3 regions of the Promicromonospora noduliphila genome follow, and region 1 is predicted to be linked to each of the others. Evidence: riboswitches for the same ligand, from Rfam matches in the RefSeq annotation. Region 1 holds a riboswitch; each other region holds the start of a gene.
What was found. A riboswitch is a leader RNA that binds a small molecule or an ion and turns the genes downstream of it on or off. The one in region 1 is predicted to bind cyclic di-AMP.
Positions count from the first base shown of each region.

Region 2: another riboswitch for cyclic di-AMP. It lies ahead of AC0QU1_RS17170 (C40 family peptidase); the one in region 1 lies ahead of AC0QU1_RS23790 (C40 family peptidase).
Region 3: another riboswitch for cyclic di-AMP. It lies ahead of AC0QU1_RS00445 (C40 family peptidase); the one in region 1 lies ahead of AC0QU1_RS23790 (C40 family peptidase).

Region 1 covers NZ_CM167806.1:5,458,789-5,468,656, reverse strand. Annotated here, with positions in the region: gene AC0QU1_RS23815 (MFS transporter) at 1-1,280, opposite strand, end outside; gene AC0QU1_RS23810 (MarR family winged helix-turn-helix transcriptional regulator) at 1,277-1,723, opposite strand; gene AC0QU1_RS23805 (MHYT domain-containing protein) at 2,004-2,822, opposite strand; gene serC (phosphoserine transaminase) at 2,976-4,085, opposite strand; gene AC0QU1_RS23795 (iron-dependent transcriptional repressor DtxR) at 4,168-4,884, shown strand; cyclic di-AMP (ydaO/yuaA leader) riboswitch at 5,087-5,249, shown strand; gene AC0QU1_RS23790 (C40 family peptidase) at 5,300-6,037, shown strand; gene AC0QU1_RS23785 (universal stress protein) at 6,220-7,197, shown strand; gene AC0QU1_RS23780 (aspartate aminotransferase type Ic) at 7,272-8,555, opposite strand; gene rocD (ornithine--oxo-acid transaminase) at 8,572-9,868, opposite strand, start outside.
Region 2 covers NZ_CM167806.1:3,899,424-3,909,291, forward strand. Annotated here, with positions in the region: gene AC0QU1_RS17155 (serine hydrolase) at 1-1,090, opposite strand, end outside; gene AC0QU1_RS17160 (hypothetical protein) at 1,325-1,912, shown strand; gene AC0QU1_RS17165 (FAD-binding oxidoreductase) at 2,087-3,427, shown strand; cyclic di-AMP (ydaO/yuaA leader) riboswitch at 3,745-3,915, shown strand; gene AC0QU1_RS17170 (C40 family peptidase) at 3,917-4,750, shown strand; gene AC0QU1_RS17175 (purine-cytosine permease family protein) at 4,892-6,316, shown strand; gene AC0QU1_RS17180 (cysteine hydrolase family protein) at 6,313-7,098, shown strand; gene AC0QU1_RS17185 (helix-turn-helix transcriptional regulator) at 7,082-7,894, opposite strand; gene AC0QU1_RS17190 (SDR family NAD(P)-dependent oxidoreductase) at 7,891-8,745, opposite strand; gene AC0QU1_RS17195 (SMP-30/gluconolactonase/LRE family protein) at 8,963-9,856, shown strand.
Region 3 covers NZ_CM167806.1:104,043-113,910, reverse strand. Annotated here, with positions in the region: gene AC0QU1_RS00490 (VOC family protein) at 1-498, shown strand, start outside; gene AC0QU1_RS00485 (MerR family transcriptional regulator) at 575-1,393, shown strand; gene AC0QU1_RS00480 (FBP domain-containing protein) at 1,814-2,320, shown strand; gene AC0QU1_RS00475 (hypothetical protein) at 2,414-2,671, opposite strand; gene AC0QU1_RS00470 (mycothiol transferase) at 2,752-3,270, shown strand; gene AC0QU1_RS00465 (winged helix DNA-binding domain-containing protein) at 3,388-4,497, opposite strand; gene AC0QU1_RS00460 (C40 family peptidase) at 4,926-5,609, shown strand; gene AC0QU1_RS00455 (S8 family serine peptidase) at 5,691-6,752, opposite strand; gene AC0QU1_RS00450 (hypothetical protein) at 6,914-7,807, opposite strand; cyclic di-AMP (ydaO/yuaA leader) riboswitch at 8,001-8,164, shown strand; gene AC0QU1_RS00445 (C40 family peptidase) at 8,166-8,909, shown strand; gene AC0QU1_RS00440 (TrkH family potassium uptake protein) at 9,130-9,868, shown strand, end outside.

The DNA of each region.
Region 1 (9,868 bases):
GGGTCCGGGGTGGCGTCCGGGTAGGTCACCTGGAGGTACGGGCGCGGGATGCGGTGGGTGCGGGAGAGGCGGGCGCGCACGCGCACGTGCCACGTCCGGTAGGCCCAGACCGTCGCGAGCACGGCCACGAGCAGCGTGGCCACCGCGCCGATGAGCACGGCGTACCGGGGCCCGAACGTCTCGCCGATCCAGCCGACCACGGGGGAGCCCAGGGGCGTGGTGCCGAGCAGCACCATCATGTAGATCGACATGACCCGACCGCGCACCTCAGGCGCCACCGAGAGCTGGATCGCCGCGTTCGCCGAGGTCAGCATGGTCAGCGATGCGAAGCCGACCGGGATCGACATCAGGAGGTAGCCGAGGTAGGTCGGCATGACCGCCTGGATGCCCATGGCGATCGCGAAGGCGAACGCGGCGCCGAGCACGAGCCGCACGCGCGGCCGATCCCGCCGGGCCGCCAGGAGCGCCCCGGCGAGCGAGCCGATCGCCAGGACCGACCCGAGGATGCCGTACTCGCCGGCGCCCCGGCCGAACTCGACGCGCGCCATCATGGCCGACGTGAGCTGGAAGTTCAGGCCGAACGTGGAGACGACGCCCATCACGACCATGATCACGACGATGTCGCTGCGCCCACGGATGTAGGCGAGGCCCTCGCGGATCTGCCCCTTCGCCCGCGGCGCCACCGGCAGCACCCGCAGGTCCCGCATCCGGGTGAGCGAGAGGATCACGGCGCCGAACGCTATGCCGTTGATGATGAACACCCATCCGCTGCCGACGGCGGCGATGAGCAGACCCGCCACGCCGGGCCCGATGAGCCGAGCGGCGTTGAAGTTCGACGAGTTGAGGCCGACGGCGTTCGCGAGCCGCGTCGTCGGCACGAGCTGGGCGACGAAGGTCTGGCGCACGGGGCCGTCGACGGCGCTCACCACGCCCAGCAGCGTCGCGAACACGTACACGTGCCACAGCTCTGCCGCGCCGGACAGCACCAGCGCACCGAGCCCGAGGCCCAGCACGCCCATGCCGCCCTGCGTGAGCATCAGGAGCTTGCGGCGGTCGACGCGGTCGGCGAGCAGGCCGGCCCACGCGGACAGGAAGATGTGGGGCAGGAACTGCAGCGCGGTGACAACACCCACGGCGACGCCGGAGTTGTTGGTGAGGACGGTCAGGACTACCCAGTCCTGCGCCACGCGCTGCATCCAGGTGCCGATGTTGGCGACGAGAGCGCTGGCGAACCAGAGACGATAGTTGCGGTATTTCAGGCTGGCGAAGGTGGCGCTCATCGAGCGGCGATCCGGATCAGGAGCTCGCTGGCTCCCGCAAGGATCTCTCTCTCCTCTACGGTCAGGGTGGACAGCTGTTTGGTGAGCCAGGCGTCACGCCGACGCCGGGTCTCGGCGACCTCGCGCTCGCCCGCGGCGGTGAGGCGGACGACGACCTGGCGCTTGTCCGTCTCGTGCTCCACCTTCTCGACGAGGCCGAGCTCCGCCAGGGTGTTCACGGCGCGGGTCATCGACGGCGGGCGCACTCGCTCGTGCTCGGCGAGGGAACCTGGGGACATCTCGCCGTGCTTGTGCAGCACTGTCAGGATCCCGAACTGCCCCTCGGGGAGGTCGGCCTCGCCGCGCTCGGCACGCAGACGACGGGAGATGCGGGTGAGGGCGACGCGCAGGTCGCCCCCGACCGTGGCCGGGCTTCGGCTCGGTCTGCGGGAGCTCGACGACACCCGCACTAGTTTAGATCATTAGCCTTGCTAACGGTACGTGGGTCTGGTCACACCATTCGCGGCGGCAGGCACGCCGTCGGGCGGACGACGAAGCCGCCCGCCCCGACGACGAAGCCCCGCCCCGACGACGAAGCCCCGCCCCGACGACGAAGCGCCCGCCCCGACGACGAAGCGCCCGCCCCGACGACGAAGCGCCCGCCCGACGACGAAGCCCCGCCCCAACGACGAAGCGCCCGCCCCCCGAGGGGGACGGGCGCTCCGAAGTAACTGTCGCCGAGGGTCAGCGCACGCGATGGGTCTGCGCGAACTGGGCGGGCCCCGGCTGCAGCTCCTGCTGGATGGTCTCGAACCGCTGGCTCTGCTCCGTGTGCGCCTTGAGCCGGTTCTCGAACTCGGCCTGCGTGCGCAGCTCCTCCTCGGTGGGCCAGAGGCCGATGCCGAGGATGAGCAGGAACGTCACGACGCTCACCGCCATCACGAGCGGGACGAGCAGCTGCATGGTGGACGCGCCGGCCGGGACGCTGTCGACCGGGTTGATCACCGAGACACCCGCCATGCCGGTGTAGTGCATGCCGGTCACCGCCAGACCCATGATCAGCGTGGCCACGATGGTGGCGAGCGTGCCGCGGATGTGGACGGTGCACCAGAGCGCCGCCGTCGCCGCGACGACCGCGACGACCACCGACGCGATCACGTAGGTCGGGTTGTAGACGACCTGCGCCGACATCTCCATCGCTTCCATGCCCATGTAGTGCATGGCCGCGACGCCGGCGCCTGCGAGCGCACCGCCCACGATCATCGCGGGCAGCTTTCGCTTGCCCAGCTCCGTGATGAACAGGCCGGCACCCACCACGACGATGGCGATCGCCGCGCTCAGGAGGGTTTCGGGAATGTTGTATCTGATGGTCACGCCTGAAGCCGAGAAGCCGAGCATGGCGACGAAGTGCATCACCCAGATCCCGGTACCGCCGAGTGCGATGGCGCCGAACACGAGCCACGCCGCGCGCGCGCCGCCCGAGGCTGCTCGGGCTCGAGACGTGCACGCAAGGCCCGTCGCTGCGCCGGTGCACGAGATCGCGTACGCCAGCAGGGGCGTCACGATCCCGAATGTGAAGTGGTCGATCACTGGCATGGTGTTGAACAGCCCCTCAGAATGGTTCCCTCTGTTGCGGAAACGTTACAGAAGCCCCTGTACCAGGGACAATAGGCAGAACTCCCCGTCGAAGGGATATTGCGGACGTGATCAGGCTGGTCAGAGGCCTGCGACGAGGTAGTCGATGGAGGCGGTGAGCGCCGCGACGTCGTCGGGTTCGACCGCGGGAAACATACCTACCCGGAGCTGGTTGCGCCCGAGCTTCCGATAGGCGAACACGTCCTGAATGCCGTTGGCGCGCAGCTCGTCCAGCAGCCGTCCGGCGTCGACCTCCGGGGCCAGGTCGATGGTGCCGACCACCGTCGACCGCTCCTCCGGGCGCTCCACGAACGGCGTGGCCCAGTCCCGCGCCTCGGCCCAGGAGTAGAGGATCTCGGCCGACGTCGCGCAGCGCTTCGCCGACCACTCGAGCCCGCCCTGGGCGATCAGCCACTCGACCTGGTCGGCGAGGAGCAGCAGCGTCGCGACCGCCGGCGTGTTGAGGGTCTGGTCCTGGCGCGAGTTCTCGACCGCCGTCGTGAGCGACAGGAACTCCGGCACCCAGCGTCCTGAGGCCTCGATCCGCGCCGCGCGCTCGACGGCGGCGGGGGAGAGGACGGCGAGCCACAGGCCGCCGTCGGCCGCGAAGGCCTTCTGCGGGGCGAAGTAGTAGGCGTCGGTCTGGCTCAGGTCCACGGGCAGCGCGCCGGCACCGGAGGTCGCGTCGGTGAGCACGACGGCGCCGTCGGGCCCGGCCGGGCGCAGCACCGGGGCCATGGCGCCGGTCGAGGTCTCGTTGTGCGGCGTGGCGTAGGTGTCGACGTCGTCGGCGGGCGCGAGGTAGGCCACCGTGCCCGGCTCGGCCGAGATCACCTGGGAGGGCTCGAGGAACGGGGCGCGCGACGTCGCCGTCGCGAACTTGCCGCCGAACTCGCCGAACGCCGCGTGCTGGGCCCTGCGCTCCACGAGGCACAGCGTCGCGACGTCCCAGAACGCGGTGGAGCCGCCGTTGCCGAGGGCCACCTCGTAGCCGTCGGGCGCGCCGAGCAGCTCCGCCACACCCTCCCGGATGCGGTGCACCAGGCCCTTCACGGGCGCCTTGCGGTGGGACGTGCCGAGCACGTGGGCGTTCGCCACGAGATGATCGACCTGCCCCTTGCGCACCTTGGAGGGACCGGAGCCGAACCGGCCGTCGGCGGGCAGGAGGTGTGGCGGGATTGTCAGTGGCACAGAACTAGACTAGAACCTGGGCCGACGCCCGGGGCGCCGAGCCCAGGGCGACTGGACGGCTGCGCGCATGACGGGAGCTGACGTGACGGATCTGATCGACACCACCGAGATGTACCTCAAGACGATCTACGAGCTCGACGAGGAGGGCATCACCCCCCTGCGCGCGCGCATCGCGGAGCGCCTGGGGCACTCCGGCCCCACGGTGTCGCAGACGGTCGCGCGCATGGAGCGCGACGGGCTCGTGATCGTGACCGGCGACCGGCACCTGGAGCTCACCGAGCTGGGCCACGACAAGGCGACGCGCGTCATGCGCAAGCACCGCCTCGCGGAGCGCCTGCTGACCGACGTGATCAAGCTCGACTGGGAGCACGTGCACGTCGAGGCCTGCCGGTGGGAGCACGTGATGAGCGACCTGGTGGAGAAGCGGCTCGTGGGCCTGCTGGACCACCCGCACCACGACCCGTACGGCAACCCGATCCCCGGCCTGTCGGAGCTCGGCGAGGACTACACGGACGTGCCGTTCCTCACCGGCGTCATCTCGCTGCCCTCCGCGTTCGAGGCCGCGGCCAAGAAGGGCGTGAAGGGCGAGCCGCTCGCGGCGTCGCTCACCCGCATCGCGGAGCCGCTGCAGACGGACGTCGAGCTGCTGGCCCGCCTGTCCGACGCCGGCCTCGTGCCCGGCGCGCGGGTCACCGCTGAGCTCGACGACGGGACGTACACGGTGACGGTCGACGGCGCCGGCACCGCCCTTGAGCTGGGCGAGGACCTGGCGCGTCACCTCTTCGTCGCGACGTCCTGAGCGGGTTCGAACCGGCCGTTCGGTGGGCGAGAACCGGCCCTTTCGGCGGGCGGTTTGTCCGAAACCAGTCACCACGCGTCCGACACGTTCCGTTATTCGTTGCCGGAACGTGACATCGCGGGTGAGGTCCGCTAAGTTCGGACCGCTCCCCCGGAGTTATCCGGGGTAGTCCTCGGACGGACGCCGAACTCTGTCACCGGCCCGAGGCCCCAAGACGACCGCATGACAGAGGCGGGGGACCCACCATCGGGCGCCAGGGTGCGTCCTCGGGGTGAAGCCGGGCAGTCCTTCGGGAGTGCACGGCCGGGTGATTTCTCCCACCCGAACCCGACAGCTGACCTCGAAGGCGTACAAGGAGAGGTTCTACGTGACTGCACGTACCACACGCGCACGCCACCGTGCTGCGCGACGACCCGTGACTCCGCTCACCGAGTTCGCCCAGAACGCCGCCGTCGGTCGCCGCACCGCGGTCGCCGCCGCGGGTGGCGCGCTCCTCGTCTCGACCTTCGGTGGCGCGGTGGCCGCGCAGGCCGCTCCGATGGAGACCGGCCCGGCCGCCAAGATGAACTCGGTCGACCTCAACGCGCTGACGGCGCAGGCGCGGGAGTCGCTGTCCAACGCTCCCGTGGTGACCGTCGCCCCCGACGCCGAGCTCAACGTCGAGAAGGCCGCGGTGTCCGTGGTCTCCGCCGCCGAGAACGAGGAGTACCAGGCCGAGCTCGCCGCCGAGGAAGCGGCAGAGGCTGCCGAGGCCGCCGCCGAGGAGGCTGCCGAGGCCGCCAGCATGGTCGCCACCTCGGTCGACATCCCCGACTCGGCGATCGGCAACTCCGTGATCTCGATCGCCAGCCGCTACGTCGGCGTCCCGTACGTCTCCGGTGGTTCCAGCCCGAGTGGTTTCGACTGCTCGGGCTTTACTGCGTACGTCTACGGTCAGCTCGGGATCGCGCTGCCGCACTCGTCGTCCGCGCAGCCCGGTTACGGCACCATCGTGCCGGCCTCGGAGGCCCAGCCCGGCGACCTGATGTGGACGCCCGGCCACGTCTCGATCTACGCCGGTGGCAACACGATGATCGACGCGTCCAAGCCCGGCACCGTCGTCGACTTCCGCCCCATCTGGCAGTCGAACCCCACGTTCGTCCGCATGGGCTGAGCCCAGCCGCGCAGGACCCGAGCAGAGCGCCTGTCAGTGCCCCGCCCGATGACCGGGTGGACACTGGCGGGCGCTCTGCTTTGCCATCCTTCGGCATTCTTTTTGCTACCGGATACCCACAACCTGTGCCCCGCCGGTAGCGTTGGAGTGCAAAGGTGCACTGCCAAGGGAAAGGGCTGGCGATGACACGATCCGAGGTCGTACTGGTCGGTGTGGACGGATCGGCCGCGAGCCTGCACGCGCTGGACTGGGCCACCGCGTACGCACATCGCGTGGGGTGGGCGCTGCACATCGTGTGCAGCTATTCATTGCCGTCCTTTACGGCCGCGTCACTCGACGGTGGCTATGCCGCCCTCGACGACACGACCATCCAGGAGGGCGCCAAGTCGGTCCTCGCGGAGGCCGAGGCCCGCGTGGCCGACGCCGGGGTGCGCGCCACCACCGAGGTGGCGACGGGTGATGCAGCGGGTGTGCTCGTGGAGCTGTCCGGCGACTACGGGCTCGCCGTCGTGGGCACGCGCGGCAAGGGCGGGTTCACGGAACGCCTGCTGGGCACGGTGTCGTCCGCGCTGCCCGCCCACGCGCGGTGCCCGGTGGTCGTGGTGCCGCTGCGCGCCGAGACCAACCGCGGCGTCCAGTGGAAGGCGCCGGACGCCGAGCCGGCCGAGTCGGGCGAGGCCGCGACGGAGGCCGCCGTGGCGGCCGGCCCGGGCGAGATCCGGGACGTGCGCCGCATCGTCGTCGGCGTGGACGGGTCTCCGCAGGCCGAGCGGGCGCTGCAGCACGCGATAGAGCAGGCCAACGCGTGGGGTGCGGAGCTGACCGCCGTCACCGGGGTGCCCGTCGGCAATGCCGGGATGCTGGCGTGGCTACCGTCGTCGATCGACCGCGAGCAGGTGCTGGCGGACATCGGGGCCGGCATGGACGTGCTGATCGACCGCTACGAGGCCGAGAACCCCGGCCTGCGGATCCGGCGGATCGTGCTCGACGGCACGGGCGCCGAGCTGCTCACGGAGTTCTCCACGGCGTCGGACCTCGTGGTGGTGGGCTCGCGCGGCCGCGGCGGGTTCCGCGGGCTGCTGCTCGGCTCCACGAGCCAGGCCGTGCTGCACCACTCGGCGTGCCCGGTGCTCGTGGTCAACAAGCACTGCGCGGACTGAGGGGCGCCGTCCACAACGTGTCAGGCCCTCAGGTCACTCCGGTGACCTGAGGGCCTGGGTTCTGGCAGGGCAGGTCAGTCGCGCGCCGCCGCGGCCTCGGCCGCCGCCAGGAGCACGCAGGTCGCCACGCCGTCCATCGCCGTGCGGACCTCGTCCAGCGGGGGCATCGACGGCGCGAGGCGCACGTTCTTGTTCTCCGGGTCCTTGCCGTACGGGTGCGTGGCACCGGCGGGCGTGAGGGCGATGCCCGCCCCCTTGGCCAGCTCCACCACGCGCGACGCCGTGCCCGGCGCGACGTCGAGCGACACGAAGTAGCCGCCCTTCGGCTCGGTCCACGAGGCGATGCCGTACCCGCCGAGGCGCTGCGCCAGGATGTCGACGACGGCCTGGAACTTGGGCGCCAGGATCTCGCGGTGCTTGCGCATGTGCTCGCGTACGCCGTCGGCCGAGCCGAAGAACATCGCGTGCCGCAGGTGGTTGATCTTGTCCGGGCCGATGGACGCGGCCGACAGGTGCTTCTTGTACCAGGCGATGTTGGCCGGCGAGCTCCCGAGGAACGCGACGCCCGATCCCGCGAACGTGATCTTCGACGTCGAGGCGAACAGGAGCACGCGGTCCGGGTGGCCGGCCTCCGCCGCCAGCGCGATGGCGTTCGGGCTGGTCACCTCGTCATCGGTCAGGTGGTGCACCGCGTACGCGTTGTCCCACAGGATGCGTAAGTCCGGCGCGGCCGTGGGCATCGAGACCAGCGCGCGGGCGACGTCCTCCGTGATGACCGCGCCGTCCGGGTTGGAGTAGGTGGGGACCACCCACATGCCCTTGATCGTGGGGTCCTCGGCGACGAGGGCGGCAACGGCCTCGGCGTCCGGACCGTCCGGCGTCATCGGGACCGGGACCATCTCGATGCCCATGGCCTCGCAGATCGTGAAGTGGCGGTCGTAGCCGGGGACCGGGCAGATCCAGCGCACGGTTTCTTCGCGCGCCCACGGCTTCGGGGAGTCGGGGAAGCCGAACAGCTCGGCGAACGTGACGATGTCGTGCATGACGGTCAGCGACGCGTTGCCGCCCGCGAGGAGCTGTTCCACGGGCACGTCGAGGAGCTCGGCGAAGATGCGCCGCACGGCGAGGCCGCCGTCGAGCCCGCCGTAGTTGCGCGTGTCTGTGCCGGTGTCGTCGGTGTGCACGCCCACGCCGGGCAGGGCCAGCATCGGCTCGGCGAGGTCGAGCTGCTCCGCCGACGGCTTGCCGCGCGTGAGGTCCAGCTTCAGGCCCTTGGCCTGGAGCTCGGCGTAGGCCTGCTGGAGCTCGGCGAGGTCCGGGAACGTTGCGGTCGTGGGGGACGACGTCGTAGTGGTCACCTCCCGGAGCCTACGCTCAGCCGGCGGTCGGTGACAGTTCGGAGCGCTCGCCCTTGCCGGTGGGGGTGTCGCCGGCCGCGTCGTCCTTGGGGCTGTTCGCGTCTGTGTCGCCGTCGGCGGTCTTGGTGTCGGCGGGCTTCTTGACGACGGCGTCCGCGCCAGCAGGCTTCTTGTCGTCGGCGCTGCCTTCGGCGGGCTTGTCGTCTTCCTCGGGCTGCTCGGTGTCCGTGTTGCCAGGCTGCTCGGCATCGGGCGCTTCGGTGCCTTCGGCAGCCTCGGTCTTGCCGGTTGCCTCGGCGTTCTTGGGAGTATCGGCCTCGGTGCTGCTGCTGTCGGCCTCGGCAGCCGGCTCGGCGGTCTCAGCTGTTCCGGCCTCGTCGGACGTCTCGGCCTCGTCCGCCGTCTCGGTCACCTCGGAGTCCGCGTCTGCCTCGTCCGCCGTGGCCGTGCCCTCCGACGCGCCCTCGCTCCCGAGCGCCACCAGAGATTCCTCGAGGATGTCCAGCGCCATCTCCAGCTCCGGCTGCACGATCGACAGGGGCGGGGACAGCCGGATCGTCGACTCGCGCGTGTCCTTGGCGAGCACGCCGCGCTCCAGCAGGGCCTCGCACAGCTCCCGTCCCGTGCCGAGCGTGGGGTCCACGTCGATCCCGGCCCACAGGCCGATGCTGCGCGCCCCGGTCAGCATGCCGCGCTCCACGAGCGCGTCGAGCCGTTCCTTGAGCACCGTGCCCGACGCCGCGGCGCGCGCCTGGTACTGCCCCGTCGAGAGGAGGTCGAGCGCGGCGATGCCGACCGCGCACGCCAGCGGGTTGCCGCCGAACGTCGAGCCGTGCGTGCCCGGCGTCAGGACGCCGAGGATCTCCGGCCTGCCGACCACCGCCGAGACCGGGACGATCCCGCCGCCCAGCGCCTTGCCCAGGCAGACCAGGTCCGGCCGCACGTCCCACAGCTCGCAGGCGAGCGTCGTGCCGGTGCGGCCGAGGCCCGACTGGATCTCGTCGGCGACGAGGGCGATGTTCTTCTCCGCGGTGAGCTCGCGCAGGCCCGGCCAGAACTCGTCGGGCGGCAGCACCACACCGGCCTCGCCCTGCACCGGCTCCATGAGGACGGCCACCGTGGTGTCGTCCACGGCGTCGGCCACGGCGGCCAGGTCGCCGAAGGGGACCCGGACGAACCCGGGGGCGAAGGGGCCGAACCCGCCGCGGGCGGCCGGGTCGTCCGAGAGGCCGACGAGCGTGGTGGTGCGGCCGTGGAAGTTCCCGTCGGCGACCACGACCGTCGCCTTGTCCTCCGGCACGCCGCGCACGTCG
Region 2 (9,868 bases), 1.6 Mb from region 1:
ACGCGGTGAGGGCCCCGGCGGGCGGCGTCCCGACGATCTCGAACTGCCCGGGGGCCGCTGCGGACGACGGGTACCCCTGCGACATCCGGTCGCGCAGCTCGGCCGGCAGCGGCTGCTCGAAGGTCGACGACGTCATCCCGGCGGGCGCGAGGATGTTCCGCTGGACGTACCCCTCGAACGGCACACCGCTGACCCGCTCGACGATGTAGCCGGCGAGCGCGTTGCCGTAGTTCGAGTACGCGGGCACGGTGCCGGGCTCGTAGACCTGCTCCGGCGGGTCCTCGGCCAGGGCGTCGCGGAGGACCACCGGCTGGTCGCCGAACCCGATGAGGCCGGCGATCCGCTCCTCGAACCCGGCGGTGTGGGTGAGCAGGTGCCGGAGCGTGATCGGCCCGTCGAACCTGCGTGGGACGTCGAAGTCGAGGTACTCCGCGATGTCCGTGTCCAGGTCGACGTCGCCGCGCTCGACGAGCTGCATGACGGCGGTGGCCGTGAACAGCTTGGACACCGAGCCCGGGCGGAACAGCGTGCGCTCGGGGTCGACCGGCACGGCCTCGCCGCCCGTCGTGCCCGTGTCGGCGTAGCCGTAGCCGCGGGTGGTGACGATCTCGCCGTCGTCCACCACGGTGACGACGGCGCCCGCGATGCCAGCGCTCTCCAGCGCGGCCGGCAGCAGGCCGTCGAGCCAGGCGTCGACGTCCTGCGCGGTCAGGGGGTGCTCGCCGGCCGGGGCGGAGATCCGCGGGGGCGGGGCGGGGTCCTCGGCGGTCGACGCCGGAGTGGTCGCGGTGCCGGATGCGGCGGCGGTCGCCCCGGTCGATGTGGGGGCGGCGGCGGTCGGCGTCGCAGGTGCCGCCGTCGCCGTCCGCGCCGTGGCGGAGGCCGCGGTCGCCGTCGTCCGCACCGTGGCGGACGCCGGTGCGCCGGCCGCGACGGTGACGGCAAGGATCCCCAGTGCGGCGAGGCCGGCGGCGACTCGTCGGGCACGGTGCGCCGGGCGGCCGTGCAGCGGGTGGTCGCGCAGCGGGCGGCCGCTCAGCGGGTCGCCGCCGGGCCGCTCGGTGGGCGTGTGGTCAGTGGACGGGAACATCGTCGCGCTCCTCGCGCTCGGCAGGTGTTCGGGCTGCTCCGGAGCCTTTTCTCCGGACGGGACCAGCCTGTCGGGATCCCCTTTTCACCACATCGCCCGCAGGCAGGCACTTGGCTTACGACCTTTGGCGGAGCCGCCTACGACCGAGGTGGACCATGCGCTCGCTGCGGGAACGCGGGCCGCATCTCGCAGCAGGCGCATGGTCAACCGCGGAGGATCGCTAGGCTCCTGCCCGTGACGACGTCGGAGATCGTGTCGATCGTGTCCGTGGCGCTCCCGACGATGGGCGCCGTCCTGTCCGCGATCGCCTCGTTCGTGGGCGTGCTGCCCGGCGGCGAGCGCCGGCTGCAGCGCCTGGTGGCCATCCACAAGGACATGCCGGACGGCGAGGGCAGGGCGGCCCTCGAGGACGCGATGAACCGCCTGGCCGTCGATGCCGCGCGCCGGGCCGTCCCGCCCGGCGGCAAGCGGCGGCGGGCGCGCCGCAAGCTGGACGCGGGAAAGCTGATCGGGGTCATCTTCGTGGTCCTGGTCGGTGGCGGCGTGGCCGGGGGCCTGTTCCAGCTCGGGGCGCTGGCTCAGGCGCTGCCCTTCCTGCAGTGGCTGCTGTGGATCGTCGCCGCCGCGGTGACGCTGTTCACGACGCTCCTGGTGACGGTCGGCGGTATGACCGACGTCTTCCAGGACGAGGACAAGGGCGACGGCGCGGACAACGGCGGGAAGGCGAAGGCCGGGCCCGCGGACGAGGGCGGGCAGGCCACGGCCGACTCCTCGGACGCGGGCGCCGATTCCAGGGACGCGGACAAGGTCGAGCCCGCCTGACCACGCGAACCGTCGGCGCCGCCGGCCGGCGCTGATCCGCCACGGCCAGGGTGTGGCCTGGATCACACACTGCCCTGTCACATCGGCGGCGGCTGAGGAGTCATGCCTTCGTCCGCTGCGGCACGCAGCGCCACTCCCCCTGTGGAGCGCCACTCCCCCTGTGGAAGGAACGTCATGACCTCAGCAGTCGACACCCTGCGCCGCGACTTCGGCGGCGACATCATCGAACCGGGCGGGGCCGAGTACGAGTCGGCCGGCCGCTCGCTCCTGGTCGCGGGCAGCCCGGCCTACGTCCTGCGCCCCACGACCGTCGGCGACGTGCGCGCCGCCGTCAGCTTCGCCGCCGCCTCCGGGCTCGCGCTGTCCGTACGCGGCGGCGGCCACAGCTTCCCGGGCTTCGGCACCAACGACGGCGGCGTCGTGATCGACCTGAGCAAGCTCGCCGACGTCGAGGTGGTCGACGGCGACCGCCACCTCGTCCGGATCGGCGGCGGCGCCACCTGGGGCAAGGTGGCGAACGCGCTGGCCCCGCACGGCCTGGCGATCTCCTCCGGTGACACGAAGAGCGTCGGCGTCGGCGGGCTGACGCTGAGCGGCGGCATCGGCTGGAAGGTGCGCAAGTACGGCCTGGCCCTGGACAGCCTGGTCGCGGCGGAGGTCGTCACCGCCGACGGCGGGGTGGTCACCGCGAGCGCGGACGAGCACCCGGAGCTGTTCTGGGCGGTCCGCGGTGGCGGCGGCAACCTGGGCGTCGTGACAGCCTTCGAGTTCGTCGCGCACCCCACGACGGAGGTCTTCTTCGGCAAGGTGACCTTCCCGGCGTCGGAGGCGGTGACCGTCCTCCAGGGCTGGGCCGACCACCTCCGCACCGCCCCGGAGGAGCTCACCTCGGTCGCCACCCTGGCCAACCCGCTCGCGGGCGGCCCGGACGCGCCCGTGGAGATCCACGTCGCGTTCGACGGCGACGACGCCGGCCTCGCGGCGCGGGCGATCGACCCGATCCGCCGGCTCGGCACCGTCGTCGCCGACGACGTCGCGCTGAAACCCTACGCGGACGTCCTCGTCGAGGGCGCCGCCCCGCCGCCCGGCATCGAGCTGCTCGCCCACAGCGGCTTCGTGCGCCGCGAGTCGGTGCCGGAGGCGCTGAAGACCCTCGCCGAGGTCGGGACGGCGCAGGGGTCGCCGCTGATCTCCGTCCGCGCCGTCGGCGGGGCGGTGTCCCGGGTGGCCGGCGACGCCACCGCCTACGCGCACCGCGCGGCGGAGCTGATGGTCGCGACCGTCACCGGCGGGCCGAAGCCCGTCGTCGAGGCCGCCCGCCCCCGGCTGGCAGCGATCTGGGCGAAGCTCGCCCCGCACGTCGACGGCGCCTACGCGAACTTCCTCGCATCCGCCACCGAGGAGGACGTCGCCGCCGTCTATCCGTCCCCGACGTACGAGCGGCTGGCCGCGGTCAAGCGGCAGTACGACCCGGACAACCTGTTCCGCCTCAACCACAACGTCCGGCCCGCCTAGACCCGGTCCGGTGCGCCCTGGGCGGGCCCGAGCCGGGCGCCTGGGCGGGCCCGAGCCGGGCGCCGAACCGCAGGTTGCGCGTGCTCCCGGTCGCCGAACCGCAACGACATGCCGGCACACGACGAGCCGGCCGGCGTGTCGTTGCGGTTCGGCGACCGCGACGCTGCGGCGGGCCCTTATATCAGACCGGATAATTCGGTCAATAGCCGCGCCCCTCCACAGCACGCTCCGTAACGGGATTGTGACTTTCTGGCCCTTCCGGGTTACGGTCGGTCCCGCTCGCGGGAAAGTCCGTGGGTACTCGAGGCGGACGCCGAGCCCTGCCACCGCCCGAGATCTGCACTGACCAGATGGCAGGGACGGGGGAACCAGGTAAGTGGGCACCATCGGTGTCCTTGGGGTGAAGCCGCACAGGTTAGGACCGCGGCCGGGTCATTCTCCGATCCGAATCCGACAGCTCACCTCGTAGGCGTCGGGAGAAAGCCGAACGTGACTACTCGCACGCCCGGGCGCCATCGTGCTGCCCGTAGACCCATCACGCCCCTGACCCCGTTCACCCGCGCCGCCGCGCGCGGCATCTCCACGACGGCCCGCCGGAGCGCGGTCGTCGCGGCCGGCTCGGGACTGATCGTCTCCCTGCTCGCGGGGCCCGCCAGCGCCGCTCCGGCGGCCGCGGCCCCGGCGACCGAGCCGGACACCACGACGGCGGAGCTCGACGCCGTGACGCTCGACGCGGTGAAGGACGCCGCACGGGAGGTGACCACCGCGAAGCTGACCACGGCGAAGGCGGACACGGCGCCGGCCGTGAAGGTCACCGCCAAGAGCAAGTTCACCCTGGAGACCGGGACGATCAAGGTGACGCCGGCACCCGAGCCGGAGCCCGAGCCCGAGCCGGTCGTCGAGGAGGTCGTCGAGCCCGCCGAGGAGGAGGTCACGGCCACCGCCGTCGCCGAGGAGCCCGCGGTGGAGGAGGCCGCCCCTGCGGCTACCTCCGGCTCGGCGATCGTCGACATCGCCATGCAGTACCTCGGCGTGCCGTACCTCTGGGCCGGCTCGACCCCCGCCGGGTTCGACTGCTCCGGGTTCACCTCGTACGTGTACGCCCAGGTCGGCATCAGCCTGCCGCACAGCTCCGCGGAGCAGCGCTACGCGGGCACCGTCGTCTCCGCGGCCGAGGCACAGCCCGGCGACCTCATCTGGACGCCCGGCCACGTCGCCATCTACGCGGGCGACGGCATGCAGGTCGAGGCCCCGGTCCCCGGCGAGACCGTCCGCTACACCTCGATCTGGCAGTCCAGCCCGACGTTCATCCGCGTCGGCTGAGTCCGCCGGCCCCGCTGAGACCGAAGGGCCCGCACCATCCGGTGCGGGCCCTTTGCCGTCCCCCCGGACCTGACTGTGGTCAGGGACGAACGTGGCGCACCTCTCATCCCCGTGTCAGTGGCGAGTGGCAGGATCACCCGTATGAGCTCAGCCACGAGCATCGAGACCAATGCCCTGAACACCATCGACGAGAGCGAGCGCCGCGGGTCGCCGCGCGAGCTGTTCTGGCCGTGGTTCGCGGCCAACGTCTCGGTGCTCGGGCTGGGCTACGGCTCCTACCTGCTCGGGTTCGGGGTGTCGTTCTGGCAGGCCGTGGTGGTCGGGATCGTCGGCATCGTGGTGTCGTTCCTGTTCTGCGGGTTCATCTCGCTGGCGGGCAGGCGCGGCTCGGCGCCCACCATGGTGCTGTCCAGGGCCGCCTTCGGCGTCCAGGGCAACCGGCTGCCGTCGCTGCTGTCGTGGGTCCTCACCGTGGGCTGGGAGACGGTGCTCGTGGCGCTGGCCACGCTCGCGACCTCCACGGTGCTCGGCGCCCTCGGCTGGGGCGGCGGCACGGCGACCAAGGTCGTCGCCCTCGTGGTCGTGGCGGGCATCGTCGTGGCGGCGGGCGTCTTCGGGTTCGGCCTGGTGATGCGGCTGCAGGTGGTGATAACGGTGCTGACGGCGGTGCTCACCCTCGTCTACATCGTCCTGGTGGCCGACCACGTCGACTGGGGGACGGTCGCCGCGATCCCTGCGGGCGGCGGGCCGCAGGTGATCGGCGGGCTCGTGTTCATGATGACCGGGTTCGGCCTGGGCTGGGTCAACATGGCCGCCGACTACTCGCGCTACCTCCCCCGGACCGCCTCGGGCCCGCGGATCGTCGGCTGGACCACCTTCGGCGCCTCGCTGGCCCCCGTGGTCCTGCTCGTGTTCGGTCTGCTGCTCGCTGGCTCCGATCCCGTGCTGAACGAGGCGATCGGCGCCGACCCGATCGGCGCCCTGTCCACCATCCTGCCCACCTGGTTCCTCATCCCGTTCGTGGTGGTGGCCCTGGCGGGGCTGATCGGCGGCGCCGCCCTCGACATCTACTCCTCGGGGCTCGCCCTGCTGTCCCTCGGGCTGCCCGCGCCGCGCTGGCTCGCCGCCGCCATCGACGGCGCGCTCATGATCCTCGGCGCGGTCTACGTGGTGTTCGTCGCCGACTCGTTCATCGGCCCCTTCCAGGGCTTCCTCATCACGCTGGGCGTGCCGGTCGCCGCGTGGTGCGGCGTCCTGCTGGCCGACATCCTGCTGCGCCGCCGCGACTACACCGACGCCGACCTGTACTCCGCCTCCGGCCGGTACGGGTCCGTGAGCTGGAGCGCCGTGCTGCTGGTCCTGGCCGGCACCGCCGTCGGCTGGGGGCTGGTGACCAACACCTACGCGCCGTGGCTGCAGTGGCAGGGCTACCTCCTTGGCCCGCTCGGCGGAGCCGACGGCGACTGGGCGGGCGCCAACCTCGGCGTGCTCGTCTCCCTGGTCATCGGGTTCGCCGGCACGCTCCTGCTGAGCGCCGGCGCCGTACGCCGCCAGGAGGCGCGATGACCGGCGGCGGAGCAGGGACGGGCCAGGCGGCGGAGACCAGCGGCCGAGCGGAGGCCGGCGGCTCGGCGGAGACCAGCGACGGAGCGGAGACCGGCGACGCGGCGGAGACCAGCGACGGAGCGGAGACCGGCGACGCGGCGAAGACCAGCGACGGAGCGGAGACCGCCGTCGTGCCGCCGGGGCCGGACGCCGCCCTGGTGGTGATCGACATGCAGAACGTCTTCGCGCATCCGCCCAGCCCGTGGGCGTCGCCCGACTACCCGGCCGCGCTCGCCGGGACCCGGCGCCTGCTCCCCGCTTTTGCCGGCCGCACCGTGCTCACCCGCTACATCGCCCCCACCGTGCCCGACGGCGCCTGGCGCGCCTACTTCGACCAGTGGCCGTTCGCGCTCGTGGCGCAGGACGACCCGCTGTACGAGCTCGCCGGCCTGGCCGACGTCGCGCAGGCCGGGGCGCCCGTGGTGACGCGCACGACGTTCGGCAAGTGGGGTCCGGAGCTGGAGGCCGCGACGCGCGAGGCCGGCGAGCTGGTGCTCGCGGGCGTGGCCACCGACTGCTGCGTGATCTCGACGGCGCTCGCCGCGGCCGACGCAGGCCGCCGGGTGCTGGTGGTCGCCGACGCCTGCGCGGGCTCGACCGCCGAGAACCACGAGCGCGCCCTGGAGATCATGCGGCTCTACGCGCCGCTGATCGAGGTGACGACCGTGGACGACCTCCTCGCCCCGCCAGCACCCCTCGACTCGGAGGAGACCAGCCCAGGGAACATCAGCCCCGAGGGCTGACGCCCAGCGCGTGCCGGTGGAGCCGGCGGAGCTGCCGCGGGTCGACGCCCGCCTGCTCCGCCACGGACGCGACGGTCGCGCCGTCGTGCGCGAGCAGGCGGCGCACCCGCTCGGCCCGGACCGCCGTCACGTACTGGTGCGGGGTCACGCCGACGGCACGCGCGAAGGCCCGCAGAAAGTGGTACGGACTGAGGTGCACGAGGGCCGCCAGCTCAGCGAGCGGGTGCGGGTCGAAGGGCGCGCCGTGCACCCGGTCCGTCACCGCGAGCACCCGGGCGCGCTCCAGCACGCCGGGCACCTCGCGGCGCCCGGCGCCGTGGGCCGACGTCGCGAGGTGCGCCAGCACCAGGCTCACCAGCTCCTCGGCGGCCTCGGCCGTCACGCCGTCGGTCAGCAGCGACCGGCGCACCCTCGCGGACGCGGCCCACACGACCGGGTCGTGCCCCACGGTGCGGTAGGACTCGTGGGCCTCCCACGAGATCTCGTGCTCGGCCGCCGCACTCGCGAGCGCGGCGGCGCTCGGGACGATCTCCACGCTCTCGGTCGGCTCGCGGGTACGGAGCCAGGCCAGCGGCCGGGCGCCGTTGACGCCGACCGTCCCGGGCCGCAGGTCCAGCAGCCGGGCCGGCTCGTCGCCGTGCCGCACCACGGCGTCGGCATGCCCGGTGAACGTGACGCCGACGGCGAACGGGGCGCTCGCGCTGGTAAATCCATCCGCCTCGTGCGCGGGCAGGACGGCGTGCACGAGCCGCCCGGCGGGGTGCTCCGCCGTCCGGACCCGCGCTTGCCCGGTCACGGCCGCGCAACCGGGTCCAGGTCCGTCGACCGCGAGACCTCTGCCCACTCCGCGAGCTCGGCGCCCAGCCGCTCCAGCCGCGCCGCGATCCCGTCGTGCGCGTCGGCACCGAGCACCAGCCGCGTCGGCGCCGCGTCGCCGGTGACGACGGCGTGGATCGCCGCTGCCGCCTTCACCGGGTCGCCCGGCTGGGTGCCACCACCGGTGGCGACATACTGCCTGGTGGGGCCCACCGTCTCGGCGTACTCCGGCAGCTCGGCGGACACGAGCGCCGCCGACCGGTCGAAGAGTCCGGTCCGGAACGCGCCCGGCTCCACCACGACGAAGCGCACGCCGGGCACCTCGTCGACCAGCGTCTCGGTGAGGCCCTCCAGCGCGAACTTGGTCGCGCAGTAGACCCCGAACCCCGGCATCGTCACCTGGCCGCCCACCGACGACATCTGCACCACCGTGCCACCACCCTGGCGGCGGAAGTACGGCAGGACGGCGCGGGTCAGCGCGGCCGGGCCGAAGAAGTGGAGCTCGAAGAGCTGCCGCAGCTCGTCCTCCGTGGTCTCCTCCAGGGCGCCGACCTGCGTCCGGCCGGCGTTGTTCACGAGCACGTCGATCCGCCCGTTGGCGGCGACCACGTCCCGCACCAGCGCGTCGGCCGCGTCGAAGGACGCCGACCGCGACACGTCGAGGGTGAGCGGGACGAAGCGGTCCCCGTAGGCGTCGGCGAGCGCGCGCAGCCGGTCGGCCGACCGCGACGTGCCGACCACGGTGTCACCGCCGTCGAGGGCGGCGCGGGCGATCGCCTCGCCGAACCCCGAGCTGGCACCCGTCACGACCCACACGCGCGACATCGGCATGGTTGCTCCTCCCTGGTACGACCCGTGCTCTACGAGTACCCCTGGAGCCTAGGCATCCGGAAAGCCCGTGGACGAGGACGGAAGTTGCGGTTCCGTCGCCCCCGCAGCCGCCCTGGTCCGGCCGCGCACCCGCACGGGCCAAGACGCGCGATGATGTCCTCGCCCAGCCGACGGACAACCGACCCGCCACCGGCCAACCAGACCGAAGGAGCCAGACGTGACAGTGACCAGGATCCGCGCGCGCTGGGAGCACCACGACGAGCGGTTCGCCCCGGTGCGCGGGGACACCTTCGCCGAGGTGCTCTTCGACGAGGGGAGCTGGCTCGAAGGACCCGCCTACTCGCCGGCCTGGCGCACCCTGTTGTTCAGCGACATCCCGAACGACCGGGTCCTCGCCTGGGACGAGGCGACCGGCGGCGTCGGCGTCTGGCGCAGCCCCGGCGGCCACGCCAACGGCCGCACCGTCGACCGCGCCGGCCGCATGCTCCAGTGCGAGCACGGCACGCGGTCAGTGACCCGCACGGAGCCGGACGGCACCGTCACCGTGCTCGCCGACCGCTGGCAGGGCAGACGCTTCAACAGCCCCAACGACCTGGTCGAGCGCAGCGACGGCAGCGTGTGGTTCACCGACCCGAGCTACGGCATCCAGAGCGACTACGAGGGCTACCACGCCGTCCCCGAGACCGACGGCTGCCACGTCTACCGCTGGGACCCCGACGGTTCGGTCACCCGCGTCGCCGACGACTTCGCCGCCCCCAACGGCCTGGCCTTCTCCGCCGACGAGCGCACGCTCTACATCACCGACAGCGAGCGCGGCCACCTCCGCCGCTTCGACGTCGGCCCGGACGCGACCCTCACCGGCGGCGAGGTGCTCGCCACCTGCGACGCCGGCGCCTTCGACGGCGTGCGGGTCGACGACGCCGGCCGCCTCTGGGCCGCCGCCCACGACGGCCTGCACTGCCTGGACCCCGACGGGACGCTGCTCGGCAAGCTCCTGCTGCCCGAGGTGTGCTCGAACCTGACGTTCGGCGGGCCGAAGCGGAACACCCTGTTCGTCACGGCCACGAACCTGCTGCTCTCGATCCGGCTCAGCGCGACCGGACTCCGCTAGGAGCTGGGGCCG
Region 3 (9,868 bases), 680 kb from region 1:
GGCCCCGTCCCCGCACCCGCGCTGGACGCCGAGGCACCCGAGCTGTTCCGCGGCGTGTACGGCATGCCCATGTTCGTGACCGTGCCCACGGCGGACCTGGCCGGTTCCACCGACTTCTGGACGCGCGGGCTCGGTTTCTTCGAGTTCTTCTCGGCTCCGGGCCAGGTCGTGCACCTGCGGCGCTGGATGTTCCAGGACGTCCTGCTGGTACCCACGGACGCCGCCTCCGGCCGGCCGGGCCCTGCGGCCGAGCCGCCCGCCGTGAGCGTGAGCTTCGCGTGCGTGCTCAGCCAGGTGGACCAGATCGCGGCGGCCTGCGAGGAACTCCTGCCGGGGAGCACGTCGGGCCCGCGCACGATGCCCTGGAACTCGGTGGAGCTGGAGGTGACCACGCCGGAGCACGCCCGGGTGGTCATGACGGCGGCCCGGCCGTGGGACCCGGACAGCGCAGAGGCCCGGAACCTGCGGGACCTGGGCATCGACCGGCCCACGGAGTGAGGCCGAACGACGGCGCGAGACCAACCCACGGAGTGTGACCGTGAACCTCCCCGCTCCGGCTGCGAGACTGGCGGAGATGACGCACCCGAGCGCCGCCGACGCGGTGCCGCCGGACGGCCTGACCGTCGGCGGCGCCGCGTCCGTCGTGGGTGTCACGGTCCGGACGCTGCACCACTGGGACGAGGTGGGCCTGGCCCGCCCCTCCCAGCGCACCTCCGGTGGCCATCGGCTCTACGACGCCGCGGACGTGGCCCGGCTCCACCGCGTGCGTCTCTACCGTGAGCTCGGCGTGCCCCTCGCCGACATCGCGGGCCTGCTGGACGCGCCCACGGACGACGCGGAGGAGTCCCTGCGCAGGCAGCGGGACCAGGTCCGCGAGCGCATCCGGCGCCTGGAGCAGGCGGCGGACGCGCTCGACCGCCTGATCGACGCCCGCAGGTCCGGCGTCCTGCTCTCCCCCGAGGAGCAGGTGGCGGTCTTCGGCGCGAGCTGGCGGCCGTCCTGGCCCGCCCAGGCGCGGGAGCGCTGGGGCGACAGCGGGCAGTGGGCGCAGTACGCCGAGCGGGCGGCGGAGCGCAGCCCCGAGGACTGGCGCCGGATCGTCGTTGACCTCGACGCCCTGCACGCCGACCTCGCGGCCGCCGTCCGCGCGGGCGTGCGGCCCGGGAGCGAGCAGGCGAACGCCCTGGCCGAGCGGCACCGGGCATCGATAGGCGTCTACTTCGACTGCACCCACTCGATGCAGGTCTGCCTGGGCCGCACGTACGTCACGGACCCCGGCTTCCGTTCCTTCTACGACGACGTCGAGCCGGGTCTGGCCGCCTGGCTCCGCGACACCATCGACGCCAACGCCAGTGCCCACGGCGTCGACCCCGCGACCGCCACCTGGACCTAGCCCGAGGCGCCGGGGCCGGACCCGCTGTGGCCGAAAGCACGTGTCCTTCGGCCGGCCGGTGCCGTAGCATCGACCGGTCGGCTGCGTGGCGTATCGCCCGGCCGACCCATCGGAGACACGAGGAGCGAGAGATGCGGGAGTTCACCGCGGGGTGCGAGGTGGCCGTCCTGGCCTGCTCGGGCAGCCCTGTCACCCGCGTCACGACTCTCTGACCAGGCAGCGCAGCACGCCGCACCGACCGCTTCGGCGGTCGTGCCCCGTGCGGCCGGACGTCGGAGGGCGGGCGCGGCGTCGTCCCCTGCCCTGCCGCCTGCCGGTCCGTGACCCGAACGCTCGGGCGACCACGGCGCCGTCGTGCGTCCTTGCGCGACGGCGGGTGCCGGCCGGCGGCCTCCGAAACCACCGGAAGCCGACAACCTCATGAATCCCCTGACCGAGAAGCAGATCCGCGCGTCCTTCGTCAACGCGAGCAAGCGGGAGGCCGCGCAGGCGACCCTGCCCGACCTCGACACCCTCGACTGGGAGCGCCTCGACTACGTCGGCTGGCGTGACCGCAAGGCGCCGCTGTCCGCGTACGTGGTGCTCGAGCTCGACGGCGAGGCCACGGGCGTGCTGCTGCGCGCGGCCGACGCGAAGGCGGGCCGCGCACGCACCAAGGGCATGTGCGCCTGGTGCGAGGACGTCGTCGTGACCGACGACGTCTCCCTCTACGTCGCCCGCCGGGGCGGTGCCTCCGGGCGCAACGGGAACACGATCGGCACGCTGATCTGCACCGAGTTCGGCTGCTCCCGGAACGTGCGGCGCGCGCCGACGTTCACGGAGGCGGGCAACGACCCGGCCATGCGTGAGCTGATCATCAACCGGCGCATCGCCGGTCTGCGCGAGCGGGCCGCACGGTTCGTCGCAGAGGTCGGCAGCACGCGCTGACGTACTCGGACGCGCAGGCCGCTCCGGTGGCCTGCGCGTCCGACACGCGCTCGTGCGGCTGCCACGGCCCCGGCCGCACGCACCTGCGCCGGCTCACGCCCGCGAGCCGGGACCGGACCGCAGGCGCGCGGCCGCGGCGATCGCCGCCTCGCACCACACGACGGCAGGCCGGTCGACGGCGCCGCGCATCACGATCTGCCGGCACAGCTCGCCCAGGCCGTCGGTCGCCGCACGTTCGGCGTCGACGCCCGGGAACAGCCGGCGCACGGAGAAGACGACGGCGCGACGGTGCGCTGCCCACTCCGAGGGGTTGGAGGCCAGTCCGTAGGTCCTGCTTCTTGTCTGGGTCATGCCCTCATGACGCGAAACTCCCCGAGATGTCACAGCACTTTCGCGACCCAGTTTCGGCCGGCGCGACGTAGCCTCACCGAATGCCGCTCTCCGACCGCGAACCGATCCTCGACACCGCCGACACCGCCGTGCTGTTCGGCGCGTACCTCGACTACTACCGGCAGGCGGTGGACCGGAAGCTGCGCAGCCTGCCGGAGGCCGACCTGCGCGCCTCGCGGCTCCCGTCGGGCTGGTCGCCGCTGGAGCTGCTGATCCACCTCGTGCACATGGAACGGCGCTGGTTCCGGTGGGGGTTCCTGGCGGAACCGGTCGAGCACCCGTGGGGCGACCACGCGCGTGAGGACCCGCACGGACCATGGGCGGTGCCGGACGGCGTGGGCCTGGACGAGCTCCTCGGCGCCCTGCATGCGGGCGGTGTCGCGACCCGCGAGGTGCTGGCGGCGCACGCCATGGACGAGCACGGCGCCCTCGGCGGACGGTTCACCGCGAACCCGCCCACGCTCGCGTGGATCTGCTTCCACGTGCTGCAGGAGTACGCCCGCCATGCGGGCCACCTGGACATCACGGTCGAGCTCGGGGGCGGCGCGACGGGCGAGTAGCGGCGCGGAGTCAGTTCGCCCCAACGGCTCGAGCCGACTCCAGCAAGGCTCCGCGGCTCGTCGAGCGCGTTCCGCGTCGGCCACGCTGACGCGCCGCCCGACATCCGTCCTCGCCGACTACGCGTCCCTCGCGTAGTCGACCCGGCCCAGCTCCAGCCAGGACGCGAGCTGCTCGATCTCCGCGTGCACCGCGTCCATGGTGGCCCCGTCGAACGGCAGGTCCTCGTGCACCGCGAAGACGTTCAGCACGCCCTCCTTGCGGTCGGCCTTGGCGTCGAGCTTCCCCACGAACCGCTCCCCGTGCAGGATCGGCAGCGCGAAGTACCCCCAGCGCCGCTTTCCCTTCGGCTTGTACATCTCCAGCATGTACTCGTAGTCGAACAGGTCGAGGAGCCGGGGCCGGTCGGCGGCTGTCGCGTCGAACGGGGACAGCAGGGCCGTGCGCGGCTCGAACTCGTCGTCCACGCGGTCCAGCAGCTCCGGGTGGACGCGCCACTCGCCGTCGACCCCCTCGACCTCGACCGCCTCGCCGGGTAGGTCCACCCACCAGCCGCCGTCGCCCGCGCGGCCCTGCACCCGCTTGCGGGCGATGCCCTCCGCGGCCAGCCGCCGGTCCACCCGCTCCCGCAGCGCTTCGGCCAGCGGAACCGCCTCGACCTGCGGGTACACCCGCTCGGCGAGATCCCACAGCCGCTGGCGACCCTTGCGTCCCACCATCGCGAGCTTGCCCTGCATGTTCAGGGCCTCCAGCATCTCGGCCACGCTGCGCCGGCTGCTCCAGCCCTCCGCGCCCCAGGTGAACGGGACCCGCGCCGTGTCCGGCACGTCCTTGGCGAGCACCGGCCCCTCCGCCTCGACCAGGGCCAGCACCTCCCGCTCGAAGTCCGCGTTGTCGGCGAGCCACTTCCGCATGGTCTCGTTCTGCGGCCACCGGGCCATCTGCTCCAGGTACAGCGGCAGGTCGCCCATCGACCGCACGGTGCCGCGGAGCTGGAACAGCATGCGGTCGGTGATCGCGTCGTCGACCGCGCCGAGCCAGTACTCGTTCCCGAGCCGCGACCAGGCGACGAGGTCCACCGCCGGCGCCACGGCCGACGTCGGGTCCACCGCGAGGAACGTCAGGTCCTCCACCAGGTGCACCAGGTCGACCGGCCGGTGAGCGTCGAGGAGCTGCGCGCGGAGCGCGATGCGGCGCGCCTGCTGCACGGTGAGCCGGTGGGTGGCCATGCCGCGAGGATACGGACGGGTACCGACAGAGGCGCCAGGGCGGCGCCTCGCGCGGGGCGCAGGAGCCGGGTACAAGAGCTGACACGCCGCCGGAGACCGGCGTGTCGCATCATTTCCTCTCGTGTTTGGCAACGCCCCTCACGGCATCATTTTGGTGACGAGAATGACCCTTACGCTGGGAAAAGGCATCTGGTCGAAAAGTTACGCGCAATTTGGACACTCTGTTACTTCACGACAACTGTTATCTGATCGAGACAAGGTGGTACCCCGTATGTAGCGTCGGTTTCGTTGCGCCACCGGAGGCACAACCGCGGGCCCCATTCCCCAGACCGGTACGGGCCCACGAACCCGGCGACTGGAGAACTTCGGTGAGTACCACCGTCCGGCGCGCTCGACACCGCGCCGATCATGCTCCTAGCACTTCGTTCATGACCGTGACCCGCACCGCCGCCCGCTCTGGCGCGCTGATCGCGGCATCATCCGGACTTCTCGCGACGGCGCTCGCACCCAGCGCATACGCGGTCGCGGCAGACGGTTCGAACCGACTGGCGACCGTCGACAAGACGGCACTGACGCAGGAGACCCACAGGGAGGTCCCCGCGGCGCCGGCGGTACAGGTGGCGAACGACGCGAAGCTCGAGATCGAGAGCGCCGCCGTCAAGGTCACCCCCGCTCCGGAGCCGGAGCCCGTCGTGGAGCCGGCCAGGTCCTTGGAGGTGGAGGCCACGGCGGTCGCCGACGAGGCAGAGCCCGCTACCCCGGACTACGCGTCCGACGGCTCGATCGGCGCCCAGGCCATCTCGATCGCCATGCAGTACATCGGCATCGCCTACGCCTACGGCGGCAGCTCGCCCGACACGGGCTTCGACTGCTCCGGCCTGATCAAGTACGTGTACGCGCAGCTCGGCGTCGACCTGCCGCACTCGTCGTCGTCCATGGTGGGCGCCGGCTACCAGGTCGAGTCGCCCATCCCCGGCGACATCGTGTGGACCCAGGGCCACGTCTCCCTCTACGCCGGCGACGGCATGGTGGTCGAGGCCGCGAACTACGGCAGCCCCGTCCGGTACGTCTCGCAGTGGCAGGACTACGCGGTCTACATCCGCCCCTACTGACCGAGCCGCCGACACAAGACCGGGCGGGCCGGGACCGTGGTCCCAGCCCGCCCGGCTGCTGTCTCGGCAGCGGACCGCCGGTCAGTACGCGACAGCGGCCGCCGCGTCGACGATGCCGTACCCGTACAGCGGCGTCCACAGCCCCCGCAGGCCCAGCAGCGGGTCGTTGGCCGTGTACAGGATGGCCTTCTCCACACCCGCCGTCGGACGTCCCTGCGCGAACAGCAGTGCGGCAACGCCCGCCACGTGCGGCGTCGCCATGGACGTGCCCGCGTACGAGTCGTAGCTGCCCCCGCTGCAGATGTCCGACCCGGTACCCACGGGAACCGTGGACCAGACGTCGCCGTCGCAGCCGGTCAGGCCGCCCGAACCGCCGGGCGCCGAGACGCTCTTCAGGTCGAGCTTGATCGGCAGCTCCGAGTAGTAGGAGTGGATACCGGCCGAGTCCGTGGCCCCCACGCAGATCGCGACGCTCGTGAACGCCGGGTCGCTGCAGAGCGGGGTCGAGGAGTTGCCGGCCGCCGCCACCGTGAGCACGCCCTGGGTACGGGCGTACGCGATGGCGTCACGCATCAGGGAGTCGACGCCGAGGATCGTCAGCAACTGCGCCCCGGGGCCGGAGCCCAGGGAGAGGTTGATGACGTCGGCGCCGTGGTCGGCAGCCCAGCGGATGCCGTCCGCGATGTCCTGCGACGAACCCGACCCGGCCTCGAGCACCTTGACCGGGAGGATCTTGGCGTCCGGTGCCACACCCGCCACACCGATGCCGTTGTTCGCCGCAGCGGCCACGATGCCCGCCACGTGCGTGCCGTGCTCGTCGCCGTTGTTCTTGCCGTCGGGGCCCCTGAAGTCCCCCTTGCCGCACGGACGGACGTTCGCGCAGCCGGTGAAGGTGGCGCCCGGCAGGAGCTGCCCTGCCAGGTCGGGCTGGTCGAAGTCGACACCCGTGTCGACCACTGCCACCACCGCGCCCTCGCCGGTGCTGACCGACCAGGCAGCCTCGGCGTTGATCTGGTCCAGGCCCCACTGCTTGCCCCGGAGGGGATCGCTGGTCGCGGCCTGTGCACCCGGTGCCATGGCGACGAGCACCGCCACGGCGAGCGCCGCGGAGGTGGCGGCGCCGACGAGTGACCTTCTCTTCATATATGCCCCCATTGCTCGCACAGAGGCTGATTGCCCCCGAACTGACCTAAACGTAGGGGGACCGGACATGTGTAGAACAGGGTAGATGCGCGGTTGTGGGTGAAATTTACACAATCGCAATCAGTAGTGGCCCGGCCTGACCGACCTGGCCAGGCCCGAGATCAGGCCAGCGCCTCGAAGAGCTCGCCCTCCTCGTCCGCCGCCTCACGCGAGAGCCGGAGCGCCGCGATCGCCGCGCCGAGCAGCAGGGCGACCACCCAGGCGCCGAGCTGGTGCCCCTCCGTCACGATCGCCGCAGCGGAGATCTCGTCCCAGACGATGCGCCCCACCGAGGACAGGTTCTCGGCGAGCACCGACCCCGATCCGAGGTCGTCCTGCACGGCGAGCAGCGCCGGCCCGGTCGCCTGCAGCGCCCAGACGACGCCGGCGGTGGGCAGCCAGCCCAGCAGCTCCATCGGCCGGCTGTCCACGGCGAGGCCGAACGCGATGCCGAGCGCCACCGCGAAGATCCACCAGGTGCCGGCGGGGGACACGGAGTTCCCCGGCACGAGGCCCCAGAACCACCCGTCGAGGAGGACGACGGGCAGGGCGAGCGCGAGGCCGCGCAGCGCCGCCGGACCGAGGCTCGCCAGGAGCCCGGCACCGAGCCCGACGAGCCCCACGGCACCGGTGAGGACGAGCATCCCGAGCGGCACGACGTCGTCGCCGGTCTCGCGGACCGCGAGCCACCAGGAGGTGCCGCCCGTCGCCGCCATGCCGAGCAGGGTTCCGGCGATCGCGGCGCCCGCTCCCGCGCCGGCCGACGCCGGGATGCGGGCGGTGCCGCCCGCCAGGAGGCCGCCGAGCAGGGCCATGACGACCAGGCCGACCACGTCGCCGTCGGCCGTGAAGGGGAGCGGGAGGAAACCGCCCGCCGCGGCGGGCGAAGCCTCGGCGAGGCCTGTGACCTGGTACAACACCTGCAGCAGCCAGGGCAGGAACCCGCAGACCCACCAGACGATCGCGCTGATGGGGACGACCCACCAGGCAGAGACGCGGTACTCCTTGTCGTCCATGCCGCCGAAGGTAGCGGATATGTGATGTCGGTCATAACCCCTGACGCCCGGAACGGTGCAAATCTGCATCTTCGTTGGGTCAGACCGTAATGCGTAACCCGATCGTGACTTTTTCCGTGAAGGTGTGTACTTTGACTTCTGCTCCACCGCATCGGTGGAGTCGTGAGCCGGGCGCCGAGTCCTGTCACCGGTTCATGACCAGACGCTCAAGACAGGAGCGGGGGACCCACTTCCGGGCGACAGCAGGATCGTCGTCCTCGGGGTGAAGCCGGACGGAACCCCCCAGTAGCCGTGCGGCCGGGTTGTACTCCTACCCGAACCCGACAGCTGACCTCGCAGGCGGTACAGGAGACATTAGGTGACGAACTCCATCCGTGGCCGGCACCGCGACAGCCGGCCGGCCATGACACCGCTGACCATCCTTGCCCGTACCGCCACCGAGAACGCCGGCACCGTCGCTCGCCGAGGAGCGATCGCCGCAGCAGCGGGTGGCGTCCTGATCTCGACCATCGCCACGACGGCGCACGCAGCCCCTGCGATGGACCTCAAGACCGACGTCAAGACCGCGAAGCTCAACTCGGCCGACCTCAGCTCCCTCACCGCGGTGGCCAAGCAGGCCGTGGCCGCAGCCCCCACCGTGACCGTCCCGGCCGACGCGAAGATGCCGATCGAGATGGAAGCCCTCGGCGCCTCGTCGGGCTCCGGTGCCGACGGCGAGAAGGGCGAGGCGACCGCCGCCGTCGTCTCGGTCGACGCGCCGGACCCCGTCCCGCTCGGCCAGCAGGCCGTCAACATCGCCTTCAACTACCTCGGCATCACGTACGTGCTGGGCGGCGCCTCGCCGGCCACCGGCTTCGACTGCTCCGGCCTCATCTCGTACGTGTACGCACAGCTCGGCTACTCGCTGCCGCACCAGTCGGGCGCGCTGCTCGGCTCCGGCTACCAGGTCACCTACCCCGAGCCCGGAGACATCGTCTGGACGCCGGGCCACGTGGCCCTCTACGCGGGCGACGGCATGATCATCGAGGCGTGGGCCGCCGGCATGCCGGTGCGCTACACCGAGATGTGGCAGAGCAGCCCGACGTTCATCCGCGTCGCCTGACGCACCTACCGCACGTCGCGCTCGCCGCAAGCAAGGCCGCGCTCTGCGCCAGCAGAGCATCGAGAGGCGCCGCCTCCGCATCGGGTCCCGCCCGACGCCGGAAGCGGCGCCTCTCGCGTGCCCGCACCCGCCGACGGGCTACGGTGACCGTCGGACGTCCGGACGGCGTCCGCGAGGCAGCGCGAGGCAGTTCGGCGCCGGATGAACGAAGGACTACCAGATGCGGTTCAGCAGCCCCGTGGGCCGGGAGCAGGGCCGCGGCGCGGCCCTGGGAAGGCGGCCGGGTCAGCTCGTGATCGTGGGCTTCCTCGGCGCGATAGCCGTGGGAACCGTGCTCCTGCTGCTGCCCGTCGCGGCGTCCGGCGAGCCGGCCACGTTCATGGAGGCCCTGTTCACCGCGACGTCGGCCGTCTGCGTGACGGGGCTGATCGTCACCGACACGCCGGTCTTCTGGTCGGGGTTCGGCGAGGCCGTGATCCTGGTGCTCATTCAGCTCGGCGGCCTCGGCGTGATGACGGTCGCGTCGCTGCTGGGGGTGCTGGTCAGCCGGCGCCTGGACCTGAGCACCCGGCTGGTCGCCGCGGCGTCGACCCGCACCGTGGGCCTCGGCGACGTGCGCCGGATGCTGGTCCGGGTGGTCATCCTCGCGCTGGTCGTCGAGGCGGTCGTGGCCCTCGTGCTCGCGGCGCGCTTCGCCGTCGCCTACGACCAGCCTCTCGGCCAGGCGCTCTGGCACGGCGTGTTCCACTCGGTCTCCGGCTACAACAACGCGGGCTTCGCCCTGTTCTCGCTGTCGCTGATCGACTTCGTGGCCGACCCGTGGATCTGCGTGCCGATCTGCGTCGCCACGATCCTGGGCGGACTGGGCCTGCCCGTCGTCCTGGAGGTGCTGCGCGAGCGGCGCCGTCCGGGGCGCTGGAGCGTCCACACCAAGATCACGCTGCTCATGACGGCCCTGC